One region of the Exiguobacterium sp. BMC-KP genome, then DNA from elsewhere that is predicted to be linked to it. Evidence: riboswitches for the same ligand, from Rfam matches in the RefSeq annotation. Region 1 holds a riboswitch; each other region holds the start of a gene.
The links. A riboswitch is a leader RNA that binds a small molecule or an ion and turns the genes downstream of it on or off. The one in region 1 is predicted to bind lysine.

Region 2: linked by a shared signal. The riboswitch ahead of ADM98_RS03730 (aspartate kinase) and the one ahead of ADM98_RS04235 (amino acid permease) in region 1 are both predicted to bind lysine.
Region 3: linked by a shared signal. The riboswitch ahead of ADM98_RS01960 (Na+/H+ antiporter NhaC family protein) and the one ahead of ADM98_RS04235 (amino acid permease) in region 1 are both predicted to bind lysine.

The regions. Positions count from the first base shown of each region.
Region 1 covers NZ_LGIW01000014.1:53,305-58,448, reverse strand. The annotation lists gene msrA (peptide-methionine (S)-S-oxide reductase MsrA) at 1-595, opposite strand, end outside; gene ADM98_RS04240 (hypothetical protein) at 665-847, opposite strand; gene ADM98_RS04235 (amino acid permease) at 928-2,409, opposite strand; lysine riboswitch at 2,541-2,729, opposite strand; gene ADM98_RS04230 (MarR family winged helix-turn-helix transcriptional regulator) at 2,893-3,348, shown strand; gene ADM98_RS04225 (diguanylate cyclase) at 3,485-4,576, shown strand; gene ADM98_RS04220 (TetR/AcrR family transcriptional regulator) at 4,625-5,144, opposite strand, start outside.
Region 2 covers NZ_LGIW01000013.1:174,134-179,277, reverse strand. The annotation lists gene argH (argininosuccinate lyase) at 1-1,285, shown strand, start outside; lysine riboswitch at 1,356-1,533, shown strand; gene ADM98_RS03730 (aspartate kinase) at 1,646-2,845, shown strand; gene ADM98_RS03725 (aspartate-semialdehyde dehydrogenase) at 2,859-3,851, shown strand; gene dapA (4-hydroxy-tetrahydrodipicolinate synthase) at 3,869-4,750, shown strand; gene dapB (4-hydroxy-tetrahydrodipicolinate reductase) at 4,747-5,144, shown strand, end outside.
Region 3 covers NZ_LGIW01000012.1:80,043-85,186, forward strand. The annotation lists gene ADM98_RS01950 (hypothetical protein) at 1-195, shown strand, start outside; gene htpG (molecular chaperone HtpG) at 279-2,141, shown strand; gene ADM98_RS01960 (Na+/H+ antiporter NhaC family protein) at 2,208-3,791, opposite strand; lysine riboswitch at 3,903-4,081, opposite strand; gene ADM98_RS01965 (hypothetical protein) at 4,174-4,911, opposite strand; gene ADM98_RS01970 (heme oxygenase) at 5,034-5,144, opposite strand, start outside.

The sequences.
Region 1 (5,144 bases):
CAGGCTCTGTCCCGTTCTCTTGTGTAACTTTATACTGAATCGGTGTCAGGCGCTGTTTCAGCTCTTTCTCTTTACCATGATCCTTCCACGCTTCTTTGATGAATTTTGCGCGACCTGAGCCGACACTATACATCTGATAACGGAACGGATTCTTTTTATAATAATCTTGGTGATATTCTTCAGCTGGCCAGAACGGTTTTTCCGGACGAATCTCTACCGCGACCGGACGTGAAAAACGTCCCGATGCGTCAAGTTCAGCTTTTGAACGCTCAGCAGCTTCCCGTTGCGCTTCATCAACATAAAAGATTGCTGGTTGGTACGATTCACCACGGTCGTTGAATTGACCACCACCGTCTGTTGGATCGATTTGACGCCAGAAGATTTCGAGTAATTCTTCATACGTAATGACGGACGGGTCGTACGTCACTTCGACTGCCTCTAAGTGACCTGTCGTTTCCGAACAGACTTCTTTATAAGTCGGGTTCTCTGTATGACCACCGGTATATCCTGAAATGACCTGCTCGACACCATCGTATTTATGAAATGGCTTGACCATGCACCAGAAACAACCACCTGCAAATATTGCTTTTGCCATCTATCTTCCCCTCCTCTGTATATGTCTATTTTACCGCGTTCAGAGCATGGACTCGACTTTCCTGCTCATTCAGTCTTCTGGATTCGCTTTTAGACGACGCATGACGAAATAGATTGCTGCGAAGACAAGGAGAAGTCCTCCAAGCGAATACCAGATGTTATTTAAACGATAGATCATTTGATACAGGGCAAGCGTCACAAGCAATAACGCGATCGGTAAAAAGGCACGCTTAAAGTGGTACCAATAATTCACGAAGATCGCCTCCTATTTTTCTTTCATCTTACTTGAAGCGACATCTAAAAAGCCACCTTCATTTGAAGGTGGCTCACTGATTACGATTGGCGTGGATGTTCTGGGAAGTCCATCTCTTCGTAACGAACGACGGACGTCCGATTTTTGAATTTATGTCCTAACCAGAAAGCAAGGAATAATGGAATTCCGACATACGTCGCGGCAATCCCGACCCAATCAATCTGATCAGCAAGGAATGCTGCGTAGTTTTGACCGACGATGACAAGGAAACAAAGACCGAATGCGAACAACGGACCGAATGGGAACGCTGGTGCAACATACGGCAAGTCTTTTAACGAGTGCCCTTGTGCAATGAACCCTTTACGGAAACGATAGTGACTGATCGCAATCCCGAGCCATGCGATGAAGCCTGTCATCCCGGAAGCATTGAGTAACCACAAGTAAACTTGGCCACCAAACATCGACGTCAAGAAACAGAGCGCACCGATGGCACCTGTTGCAAGCAACGCATTACGTGGTACACCGTTTTTCGAGACTTTCGCGAACAACTTCGGTGCATCACCTTGACGCGCAAGCGTGTAAAGCATACGTGTCGAAGCATACATCCCTGAGTTTCCGGCAGATAAGACAGACGTCAAAATGACGGCGTTCATGAGTGCTGCTGAGAAAGCAAGACCTGCTTTTTCAAAGACGAGCGTAAACGGACTGACCGCTACGTCGGTGATATCATTTGAAACCAAGTTCGGACTCGTATACGGAATGAGCATCCCAATGACGAAAATCGCGAAGACGTAGAAAAGCAAAATACGCCAGAAAACTTGTTTAACTGCTTTTGGAACATTCTTTTTCGGATCTTCTGATTCACCCGCTGCGATGCCGACGAGCTCCGTTCCTTGGAAACTGAATCCAGCAACAAGGATGATTCCGATGACGGCAGGAATCCCACCGACGAACGGTGCATCACCAAGGGCAAAGTTTTTAAAGCCGACTGGTGGTTCTGATGTAAAGACACCGAAAATCATTGCAACACCAACAACTAAGAACACGATGACGGTAACGACTTTGATCATCGCGAACCAATATTCCGCTTCTCCAAATCCTTTAACGGAGAAGAAGTTCAGACCGATCATCAGTAAGAGGAACAATGCACTGAAGTAAAAACCAGGAACGTCTGGGAACCAATACGTCATGACGATTTGTGCAGCAACGAGTTCGACTGCGATCGTAACTGCCCAGTTGTACCAATAGTTCCAGCCTAGCGCAAAGCCAAATGATGGATCGACGAATTTTGTTCCGTATGTCGAGAAGGACCCAGCAACCGGCATGTAAGCCGCCATTTCACCAAGACTTGTCATTAAGAAGTAGACCATCAGACCGACGATAGCGTAAGACAGGAGCGCACCACCTGGTCCGGCTGCGGCAACGGAAGCCCCAGACGCAATGAAGAGTCCTGTTCCGATAGCTCCGCCGATAGCAATCATCGACATATGACGAGCTTGTAATCCACGTTTTAAACCTTCTGCTGTTGAATCTGTTGTTTTGTTAACATCTAAATTGTTCATTTCGTTCGCTTCTCTCTGTATAGATTTTTGAGAGGACACTTTTTGAATGAAAAAAACAAAAAGCGCCCTCATCTTCCAGATGGAAGATGAGAACGCAACATAATAAAATGGATGCGCCTCATTCTACCGTCGTGAAAGATAGCTCTCCACAAGTAAGTGATACCCGACTTGTGACAGTATTAGACCTGTTCGATCTAATCCCAATCGATCATCTTCAAAGCGATGATTGATTTCGGCAATTCTTCCTTTCAGGTCACCTCATTTGTCGCTTGACGACATCCGTAACCGTACTCTTAAGAACTGCAACCTCCATCCCACTGGTTGAGTGAGAACTGATTTAATTGATAGTACTACGTCATATTACACAAATCGCCACGAAATTGTCAATTGCCTTTTTCGAATATCGGGTAGTCGATGGTAAAAATCCGATATGTTTAGTACACTAAATGGTAGAAGTCCACTGAGAGAAAGGATGCTGCTTGCATGCCACAGGAACGTGATTTGCTAACTTACCGACTCGAGGAACAAATGCGTGTCATTCTTCGTACCCTGCGACGTGAACTTAACCGACTATTTGAAGGAACAGCGACCCGAAGTGAATTTTTCATCTTACGGAGCCTTTCGGAAAATGGTCCTCAGCGCCCGACGCTTCTCGCGGAACAATTTGAGCTCGCGACGAGTCAAGTCACTGCTTTGACGGATAAGCTGTATAAACAAGGATACGTCACACGGACACGTTCAACGGAAGATCGTCGTTCAATCGTCCTCGCTTTGACGGATGACGGAGAACGTGCATTTCGGGATCTCGAAATCGTCCGCAGAAACTATTTGCAAGATCGCTTCGGGACATTGACGGAAGAAGAACTCGAAACAATGATTCGTGTCTTTGATAAAATTTTATTGACGATGGATGAAGATACACTTACTTCATCATCATAAAACGGTAGATTTTCTACCGTTTTTTCTATTTTATCTAAAGATTTCCCTCTGTCTAGCCGTTATCTAGTTGAGTATACTGGAAGTATATATATGGAAATCTGTTAGCTGGGGGAGTTGGGAGGATTTGTTGTCCATCATGAATCAATTCATCATTAACTTTTGTCTACTGTTCACAACGATTACTCTCTTGTTCTTACCATTTCGGAATCAACCACGCATTTCGCTGAATTCTAGCTGGAACATACGCCTCATATTAGGCGCTGTCTGTGGTTTGATTGCAGTGTTATTAATGTTCAATGGCATCCAAATTGATGTCGCCCGAGTTGACTTACGAATCGTTCCCGTCGCGATCGCCATGCTGTTCGGTGGTTTCCCAAGCGCCATCGTCGCAGGTGTAATGATCATCGGGACACGTTACTTTTTAACACCCGTCGATCAAATGGAGGGTTTTTATTTATCTACGTTAATCATGACTCTGTTTATTTTAACGATCGGGATCCTTCGCCGTTTCCTTCATGTGAACGGACGCCATTTTCAGCTTATGGTACTAGTAGGGATTCTATACTCCTTACCGGCAATTTATGTGCTGACCAACACATGGTCAACATTCATTAAGATCTCGATTGCCTATATCTTCTTTAATCTACTAGCTGGATTCGTTGCTTTCCGGTTACTAGCGGAACTACGCCGTCACTTCGAAAATATCCAGTACCAGCAGAAACTTGCCATGACAGATGCTTTGACGGGACTTGCCAATCGTCGTCGTCTCGATGATTCACTGTCACTTGTCGGTTCAACCGACCAAGGCTATTCGCTCGTCTTGATTGATATCGATTTCTTCAAGCATGTCAATGATACATATGGTCATGATGCAGGTGATGATGTCTTACGCCAACTTGGTATGACTCTCGCTTCCTTGACACGTCCGGACGATCTCGTTGGACGATACGGTGGTGAAGAATTTTTAATCATTCTGCCGAGCACTTCGGCTAAAGAAGCGCAAAAAATCGCAGAACTGGCTCGGATGACGGTTGCACGTAACCTTTTCCCAACAGCAGATGTTCCTGATTTGCAAATTACGATTTCTCTAGGCATCGCGCATTCTAGTGATTCACATACGTCTCTTGAAGCTTTGCAGCAAGCAGACAAAGCGTTGTATTACTCAAAAGAAAGCGGACGAAATCGAAGTACGATCTATACGAAGGAACTCGCATTCCGACAGGCTTAAAACGGATCAGACACTTTCACATGGGAGTGTCTTTTTTTTTTTACGTACTCATTCCGTTTCCTTAGGAAAACCGATACTCTCAACCGTCCCGAAGACAATCATTCGGCTTAATTGCTCCGCCATATATGCTGCTGAATAGGGACGATCGTTTCGTAACCACGAAATCAATAATCCTAGCTGTCCCCCAATGACGTAATTCAACAACAAATCTCGATCGACGAAAGTAGCCCCATCTGCGACTTGTGACCGAAACACGAGACGATAGTTTTCTTTCAACGTATCGAGAAAACGAGAGATGAACGTTTTAATCGGCCCTTGAACGAGCATCGTCTGATAAAACAATTCGTTTTCTTCGATGTGAATGAACAAACGAGCAAAATAGCGACTTACCTGTTCAACTGTCGGAAAAACCGTGCTTGTAACCGTAATCCGAATCGCCCCTTCAAGTGCCGTCATTTGCTCCTCGACGATTTGGTCAAGCAAATCATATTTATCTGTATAGTGAGCGTAAAACGTCGAACGGTTCACCCCTGCCCCATCTGTCAGCATCTTGACCGTGATACTCGAG
Region 2 (5,144 bases), on a different contig from region 1:
GTTAGCGAGTGTCGACTTGAAAGGGAGTCTTGCTCACGCGCAGATGTTATTTGAACAAGGAATCCTCGCTCAAGACGAATGGACGCAAATCGAGCAAGGATTAAAGCAACTGGAAGCGACAGTAGCGGATCATGTGTATACGCTAGCGGATGAAGACATTCACATGAATCTTGAGCGTCTATTGACGGAACAGATTGGTCCAGTCGCAGGCAAACTGCACACGGCACGGAGTCGAAACGACCAGGTCGCGACCGATTTGCATTTATGGATGGAGCAACATGTCGAAGCATTGACGACGGCATTACGTGAGCTTCAATTGGTCATCACGGAACAAGCTGAGCAACATATTGAGACGGTCATGCCGGGCTATACCCATTTGCAACGGGCGCAACCGATCTCTCTTGCCCATCACTTGCTTGCGTACTTCTGGATGTTTGAACGGGACGTCGAACGGTTGACGGACAACCAAAAACGGATTCGGAAATCACCGCTTGGAGCAGGAGCGCTCGCTGGGACGACATTTCCGATTGATCGTTTCCGGTCTGCGGAGTTGCTCGGGTTTGAGTCGATCTATCCGAACAGCCTCGATGCGGTCTCTGACCGGGACTTCGTCATCGAATACCTCGGGATCGCCTCGACCGTCATGATGCATCTATCTCGTTTTTGTGAAGAGATCATCATCTGGGCGTCGCAAGAATTCGGCTTCATCGAGTTGTCCGATGCCTTCTCGACAGGGTCGAGCATGATGCCACAAAAGAAAAATCCTGATTTCGCGGAATTGATTCGTGGGAAAACAGGGCGTGTCTATGGCAATCTAATGGGCTTCTTGACGACGATGAAGGCATTACCACTCGCTTACAACAAAGACATGCAAGAGGATAAGGAAGGGGTCTTCGATACAGCAGATACCGTCCTTCAGTCCGTTCAAATCTTCACCGGAATGATTGAATCTGCGACGTTTAAGACAGAAGCGCTCAAGAAGGCGACAATGCAAGATTTCTCGAATGCAACGGAACTCGCTGACTACCTTGTGACGAAAGGCATACCATTCCGGGAAGCGCATGAGATCGTGGGAAAAGCCGTCCTTTATTGTGTACAGAATGACTGTTTCCTAAAAGATTTGAACCTTGAGACGTATCAAACATTCCATCCTGATATCACAGACGACGTCTATCCGCTTCTCGATCCGGTTCAAGCAGTAGCGCGCCGGACTAGCTACGGCGGTACAGGGTTTGCTGCCGTTTCAGAGCAACTCGAACTCGCGAAACAACATCTTGCAAATTGACGAATTTTGAAAAAAATCAGCCAAATGACTGGATTTAACAAAAGATGTCTGCTATAACTGTAACTAACAACCGACAGATAGAGGCGCGGATGACATGAGTAGCATCATTCTTGAAGGCAAGCATGCCGAATGATGTGAAAGGGGAAGTCCGCCGAAGTGAACGAGAAGATGCTTACTCTTGTTTGCTGGTACAACGGTTAAGATCCGTTGTACTGCCGAAACCGATGTTTCGGAGCGCTATCTTACGTAAAAGAACGAATGACTTTGTCTTCGTTTGTCCGATCGTGATAACGACGGGCCGTAGGAACGCTCCTACCGGCCCGTCGTTTTTTTCTGTATCGGGACAAAGGAGATAGGATTGTGACAACTGTACTTAAATTTGGTGGAAGCTCGGTTGCGACTGTCGAACAGATTCAGTCTATTGCGAATTATTTGAAGAGTCGCGCAGCCGAAGGTGAAAAACTCGTCGTCGTCGTTTCGGCGATGGGCAAGATGACAGATTCTTTAATCGCTCAGGCGCAAGCCATTACGGATCGCCCCGAGCGGCGAGAACTCGATCGTCTGCTTGCCATCGGAGAAGAACAGACGATTTCATTACTCAGCATCGCCCTTAACTCGCTCGGCGTCAAAGCGTTATCGCAAACTGGCGCACAAGCAGGAATCAGCACGATGGGCGTGCATACGAAAAGTAAGATCAAACAGATCGATGGAGATCTGTTACGACAAAAACTCGAAACGTACGATGTTGTCATCGTTGCTGGGTTCCAAGGTGTCAACGAACTCGGTGACGTGACGACACTCGGACGAGGCGGATCGGATACGACGGCAGTTGCTCTTGCGGCAGTGCTCGATAAACGGTGCGAAATCTATACCGATGTCGACGGTGTCTACACGGCTGATCCACGAATCCATGCCGCGGCTCAGCCGATCCCCCACATCTCATATGACGAGATGATGGAGATGAGCGCCCTCGGGTCGAAGGTTATGGAAATGCGGAGTGTCGAGTTAGGAAAAAAATACGGCGTACACATCTTCGTCGGGAAAACACTTGAATCGAAAAGGGGAACATGGATCATGGAAGCGACGGAAACAATGGAACAAAAAGCGGTAACGAGTGTCAGCGTCACGAAGAACGTCTTGACGGTGTCAATCAAACACGTACCGCAAACAAATGCAGCAGTAGCTGATATCTTCGAACTGTTATCCAATCGCCACGTCAACATCGACATGATCAGTCAAACGACGTTCGACAGTGACATTTTCTTATCGTTCTCATGTCCACTCGATGAAGAAGAATTCCTCGATGAAGCCTTAAAAGACATCATGGATCGCTTTACGACAGTGAAGGTCGACCGCCATAACCAACACGCAAAATTATCTGTCGTCGGAATCGGGATGCGGGATGCAACAGGTGTTGCTTCGAAGTTGTTCGCAATTTTCCGAGCAGAGAACATTCCATTCTATCAAGTTACGACTTCAGAAATTAGTATCTCATACACGATTGCACAAGCAGACATTGAACGAACGGTTGCAGCGATTGCAAACGCGTTCGAGTTATAAGGAGGAGAACAGGATGTATCATGTAGCAGTCATTGGAGCAACCGGCGCGGTCGGTCAAAAAATGTTACAAGTACTAGCAGAACTGGACTTCCCGGTCAGCCGCTTATCCGCTTACGCTTCTGCTCGTTCAGCAGGGAGCACGGTACAGTACAAAGGAGAAGACATTACGATCCAAGCATTGACACCAAGTATCACGGAAGACGGGATCGACGTCGCGTTGTTCGCGGCGGGCGGGACGATCAGTGAGCAATATGCACCGTTATTAGCTGAAAACGGAACGCTCGTCGTCGATAACTCGAGTGCCTTCCGGATGCAGGAAACGATTCCACTCGTCGTACCAGAAGTTAATCCACAAGCGATTCAAGCAACGGACCGTTTGATCGCGAATCCGAACTGTTCGACGATTCAATCGGTCGTCGCATTAGCGCCGCTCCAGTCACTGGGATTCGAGCGTGTTAACTATACGACGTACCAGGCTGTATCTGGTTCAGGTCAAAAAGGGATCGAGGACTTGGCACGCGGGGCACGCGGAGAAGAACCCGTCAATTATCCGCACCCGATTCACGATAACATCTTGCCGCATATCGATGTGTTCCTAGAAAACGGTTATACGAAAGAAGAGCAGAAGATGATTGACGAAACACGGAAAATCTTCAATCTTCCAGCATTACCGGTCAGTGCGACGTGTGTTCGTGTTCCAGTCACGAATTCTCACTCGGTTGCGATTAACGTTACGTTTACGCAACCGACGACGGTTGAAGCCATCCGTGAAGCGTTAGAAGGTGCACCAGGCGTCGTCCTCGTTGATGATGTCGCAAACACGCGTTACCCGATGCCACTCGATGCAAGTGGAACGGACGATGTCTACGTCGGACGGATTCGACAAGATGATAGTCTTGCGAACACATTCCATCTCTGGTGTGTGGCTGACAACATCCGAAAAGGTGCTGCGTCAAATGCCGTGCAAGTCGCACGTCAAGCGATCGAACAGTCGATTCATTCATAACAAAGGAGGAGTTCTTCATGTTCAAAGGAGCAGGTACAGCGCTCGTTACACCATTTAATGAAGCAGGCGAGTTAGATCTACACGTATTTAAACGCTTGATCGAGCAACAACTCGCAGCAGGTATTCAGGCGCTTGTCGTCGGGGGTACGACAGGAGAAGGGTCGACCTTAACGAATGCTGAATTCGAGCAACTTCTGACGACTGCCGTTCAAATCACGGCAGGACGCGTACCGGTCATTGCTGGAACGGGTTCGAACAACACGGCAGCAACGATCGAGAAGACATTACTTGCAGAACGTCTCGGTGCGGACGCAGCGATGCTCGTCACACCTTACTACAATAAAACATCACAAGCCGGTCTCGTCGCGCACTTCACGGCAGTCGCCGATGCAACAGAATTGCCGATTATGCTATACAACGTTCCATCACGAACTGGCGTCGCAATCGCTGTCGATACAGCGGTGACGTTAGCACGTCATCCACGGATTCAAGCCTTTAAGGAAGCAAGTGGAGACGTCAGCTTCATGGGAGAACTGATGGCAGCGATTCCGGAAGACTTCGCGGTCTTCTGTGGAAATGACGATCAAATCCTGCCGTACATGGCATGGGGCGCACAAGGTGTCATCTCAGTCCTCTCGAATCCGTACCCGGCAGAGACACAAGCGCTGGCTGAGGCGTTACTCGCACAAGATCTCGTGACGGCGCGTCGGATTCAAGCCGACTTGTTACCGGTCATCGGTGCTTTGTTCAGTGACGTCAATCCGATTCCAGTCAAAGCATCGCTTGAAGAACTTGGTTTTGCAGTTGGTGCGCCTCGCTTGCCGCTCGTCCGTCAATCGGAAGCGGGTCACGCGCATTTACTCGAAACGATGCATGCTTACAAAGGAGTGGTTCGATGAAACTCGCGTTACACGGTTATGGTGCGACAGGACAGTATGTCGTCGAACTAGCGCCACAAAGTATTGTTGCAATCGTTGACCGGACGAAGTCATCCGATACGATTTCTTCATACGCGGAGCTAACAGAGATGTCAGAGAAAGTTGATGCGATCATCGACTTTTCACATCCGAGTTTGTTACCGGATTTACTCGCTTACGGGTTGGCGACAAAAACGCCACTCGTCATCGCGACGACTGGCTTTTCTGAAGCAGAACTTGCGTCGATCCAAGATGCTGCGAAAGAAATCCCGATTTTTCAGTCGTACAACATGTCTTACGGTATCGCGATGGTGCAGCAACTGTTAAAGACACTCGTACCATTAGCAGGGGCGTATGACATCGAATTGCTCGAGAA
Region 3 (5,144 bases), on a different contig from region 1:
ATCGGTTTTTCGTCACAATTTCAGGTACCTGTGATCGGACTCCACTTCAAACCAAGTGAGCAGTTCATTGGTCTTGGAAATCGGAAGGATAAAAACGACATTAGCCACGGCACATATGGGGCAGCAGAACACTTGTGTCAAATCGGACGATTCGTCCGTGAAAAAGTCGCGAAGTATAGTGAAAAAGGAGATTGACAGATATTTTGAACTCCCTAATAATAGGAGATGAAATTAGCACTCTATATAATTGAGTGCTAAAAAAGGGAGGCTGAAATAGTATGGAAACGAAACAATTTAAGGCGGAATCAAAACGATTGCTCGAGATGATGATTCATTCCATCTATACGCATAAGGAGATTTTCCTGCGCGAATTGATTTCGAATGCAAGTGACGCCATGGATAAGATGTACTATAAAGCGTTGACGGACGAGACGATTTCGTTCGAGAAAGAACACTACAAAATTACGATTGAACCAAATAAAGAAGCGCGTCAACTCATCATTCGTGATACTGGAATCGGAATGACGAAGGATGAACTAGAAGAGAATCTCGGTACGATCGCGAAGAGTGGCTCGCTTGCCTTCAAGGCAGAAAACGAGGCACAAGATGGTCATGATATCATTGGTCAATTCGGTGTCGGATTCTATTCCGCATTCATGGTCGCAGACGTCGTCACTGTCGTTACGAAACCATTCGGTAATGCAGTCGCTTATAAATGGGAATCGCGTGGTGTCGAAGGCTATACGATCGAGGAAGTCGACAAAGAAACCGTCGGAACGGAGATTACGCTCCACATCAAGGCGAATGAGGACGAAGAATCGTATGACGAATACCTCGAGACGTATCGTCTGCGCAGCATCATCAAGAAATACTCCGATTTCATTCGCTATCCAATCGAGATGAAGGAACTCGAACGTCAGCCAATCGAAGGCAGTGACGAGACGGAAGATGTCGAAGTCGTCAAGACAATCAACAGCATGGTACCGATCTGGCGGAAGAACAAACGGGAATTGACAGACGAGGACTATACGAACTTCTACCAAGAGAAACGGTATGGTTTCGACAAACCGGCAAAACACATTCATATCAGTGTCGATGGTGCCGTTCGTTATCAATCAATCTTATTCATTCCAGAGCAGGCGCCGTACGATTATTATTCGAAGGAATTTGAAAAAGGCCTCGAGCTTTACGCGAACGGTGTCTTGATCATGGAAAAATGTAGCGACTTGCTGCCGGACCATTTCAGTTTCGTCAAAGGAATGGTCGACTCGGAGGACTTATCGCTCAACATCTCGCGTGAACTTCTACAACACGATCGTCAATTGAAGCTGATCGCGAAAAATATCCAAAGTAAGATTAAGACACAACTTGAAGCCCTTCTGCGCGAAGATCGCGCGAAGTACGAAACGTTCTATCAAGCGTTCGGACGTCAGCTGAAGTTCGGTATGTATAATGATTATGGCATGCACAAAGAACAAGTGCAGGACCTCATCCTCTTCTACTCAGCGAAGGAGAAGAAGTTGATCACGCTTGCGGAATACGTCGCAGCGATGCCGGAAGATCAAGCGCATATCTACTATGCGGCTGGTGAGAGTACGAATCGTTTAGATAAGTTACCGCAATCCGAGCTCGTTCGTGATAAAGGGTACGACATCTTGTACTTCACGGAAGAGATCGATGAGTTCGCGATCCAGATGCTCGTGACGTACAACGAGAAGACGTTCAAGTCGGTCACGAGTAGCGACTTAGGGATTGAAGCAGAAGAAGCAGAGACGACGGACGCACAAGCGGAGATGTTCCAAGCGATGCAGGAAGTGCTAAGTGGACAAGTCAAGGAAGTCAAAGCATCGACGCGTCTAAAATCTCATCCCGTCTGTTTTGCGACAGACGGCGCCGTCTCGATCGAGATGGAGAAAATCCTTAAGGCAATGCCGAATAACGAAGGAGTAGAGGCGGTCAAGATTCTCGAATTGAACCCGTCACACGCAGTGTTCCAATCCCTTGAAACAGCGTATCAAAACGATCGTTCGAAATTCGAACACTATACAAAATTAATGTATCAGCAAGCGTTGCTTGTTGAAGGACTTCCGCTTGAAGACCCAGTAGCGTTCGCAAATGATGTGTGTTTATTGATGGTGTGAAACGAATGAGTATAAGAAAAGGCATTGGATGCGCGCATCCAATGCCTTTTTTCGTACAGTGTTACATTAATCCGTCTGTAAATCCGAAGCGGTTTCTCCTTTTTTCGAGAGAACGTTTAAGACGACGACGAAGAGTGCGAATGTGACAAGAGCTCCGATGAAACCGAAGACCGAAGACTCCGTGAAACCGATGACTAAATAACCAACAGCGGCAGTAACTGCACCGACTAGCGCATACGGTAACTGTGTCGTGACATGATCGATATGATGGGATCCAGCCCCAGTCGAACTGAGAATTGTCGTATCAGAAATCGGTGAACAATGGTCACCGAAGACAGATCCGGCAAGAACAGCAGCAAGCGTCGGTAACAAGAGAGAAGCGTCGACCGCCATGACGAGATCCGCACCGATTGGCAACATGATCCCGAATGTGCCCCAACTTGTTCCTGTCGAGAATGCCATCAAGCCGGCAATTAAGAATAATAAGAACGGCAAGTACGAAGCAGAAATCGAGTTGCTAACGAAACTTGCGAGATAGTCACCTGTTTTCATATCACCGATGACAGCGATGATCGTCCAAGCGAACAACAGGATGACGACTGCCGGCCACATCGAACGCATACCAGCAACGATGCTTGCACGGTAATCGCGTCCCGGAATCTTCCGTCCGATCAACATCAGGAAAGCAACGATTAAACTAATGACAACACCAGCGACGAGTGAACGTGTGACATCTGTTGCTTCAAACGCGCCGATCAAAGTGAACGGGCGATTGTCGGCTGCAAGTGCCTGAGCACCTGTTCCGAGTAACGCGCTGATCGTAGCTATGACGAGAACAACGATTGGAACGACGAGATCCCGAACTTTTCCGTTCGTGTGTTCCTTGACCTCTTTTGCCATCCCCATCGGTGTGCCTTTTGAGGCATCGAAGAGTTCACCTTTTGCAGCACGGCGTTCGTGTTGTTTCATCGGTCCGACAGAGATGCCAGAGTAAGCGATGTAAAGTGTTAACAGAAGAGCAAAGATTGCATAGAAGTTCATTGGAACGATCATCATGAAGGCGCTAAACGCCGAGTAATCCGTAATCGAGTGCGTCGTTAAGATACCAGCAATGATGGAGATGATAAATGCTCCCCAGCTTGAAAGCGGACTGATGACACAGACAGGTGCAGCCGTTGAGTCAATCAAATAGGCAAGTTTTGCACGTGATACACCACGACGATCCGTAAGCGGACGACTGACGTTTCCGACGGCGAGACTATTGAAGTAGTCATCGATGAAGATCAAAATTCCGAGGCCGAATGCGACCAAACGAGCACCACGTGCCGTTTTGACGTGCGTTGCTGCCCATTCTCCGAAAGCTCGTGCACCACCTGACGTTTGGATCAACGTCGAAAGGACACCAAGCAATAACAAGAAGACAAGCAATAAGACGTTCCATTCGTTCAAGGCACCATCTGCCCAAAATAGGCTGAAGATGTTCTTACCAAGATAGGTCACCGTATCGATCGGGTTAAAACGGTGGAGTAGTAGGGCACCGACGAGAATGCCGACACCTAGCGAAAGAACGACCTTGCGCGTAAAGATTGCCAACAAGATAGCTAATAAAGCAGGTACAAGGGCGATGATGGAATCTGAATAGTTGACCATAAAAAATATCCTCCTCTTTAATAAATAACTTAAAGATGAGACCCCGCGGCATAAAAAAAGCAAGGGCACCGGCAACAAAGCCGACACCCTCGCTGGATGCGTCTTTCTTAGCCGAATTGGAGCGCTCCATACAACTGCTATGTATGGCAATCGATCGGGTGTTTCCCGAATCGACCAACGACGATATGTTGGACACATATTATCATTTCGGCGATGTCACCTTTCCTGTAGTCGTCTTCGTTGTCATCCTCGGACCAAGTACTGATTGAAATCGCGCCTCTACCTCATCGATAGAATAGTCATATTCTGTTCTTATGGACACTTTATCATGTATTTCAGAAGCGATTCAACCATATATTCTGATAATTTAAGATAAAGTTATTTATTCGGCAAAATGTTGAATAAGCTGTTTCATTAAGTACGGTTGATTCTCTTCAAACTGTTTTTTTCGATGACCGTTTGCACCAGAGGGATGAGGGAAGCCGGAAAGAAGCTGATGCTGTTCAATTCGTCCGTCATGAATCAAGCTACGAATTTGTGCTTCGACGACACGACCGAGCGGAATCAACAGCGCTGATTCATGTAATTGATTGATCTCAGCAACGAAATGTTCCTCTGCATAGTGTCTCAACAAAGGACTACGATTGATTTTCGGTTGATGCCCTGAATAATTTTTTTCTCGATAAAAGACGGGTTGTTTTAATAACGACGTCGGATGCAGTAATTGCTGATGTTGATGAAATAAGGTAGCCGTCGTCTCGATTCCGAGTAATGCTGGAAGTTCGAGTGTATCAAGCATTTGGACGAGGTTGCGTCGCATCGTTCCAGCAAAGCTTGCCGTATATTTGACGAGGCGTGCCGTCTCTTCCAATGAAACGCTATGATGAAGTACATCCGTCGCTTCTTCGAAAGCGATTCGCATCTGTTCAAATCCTGGTGTGATCCCGATGATGACGACTTTTGCTTTGGTATTGACGTACTCACCAATCGGAGAATAATAAACGGTCAGTTCGTTCTCCTGTTGCAATAAAAAGGCATCCGTCCATAATTCATCACGTCGTAATGTACGGTCGTCAGGTAAGGCACGAATAGCATGTTCAAATATAGTTAACGAATTCATGTAAGATCCTCTCTCTCTGTAATGGCATTATGATAACAAATAATACCATTTGAGACAATTAAACCCTTTCTCTTTTTTTTATACAGGTACATAAAAAGGACTCATATCGAGTCCTTCTTGGTTTATTGCGCGCGTTCTTTTACGGAAGCGACTTCATAAGTCAGAATTTCGCTGCCGAGCATCGGAGATTCTCCAGCTTCACTACTCGCAGGTCGACTATGTGACGCTTTGAA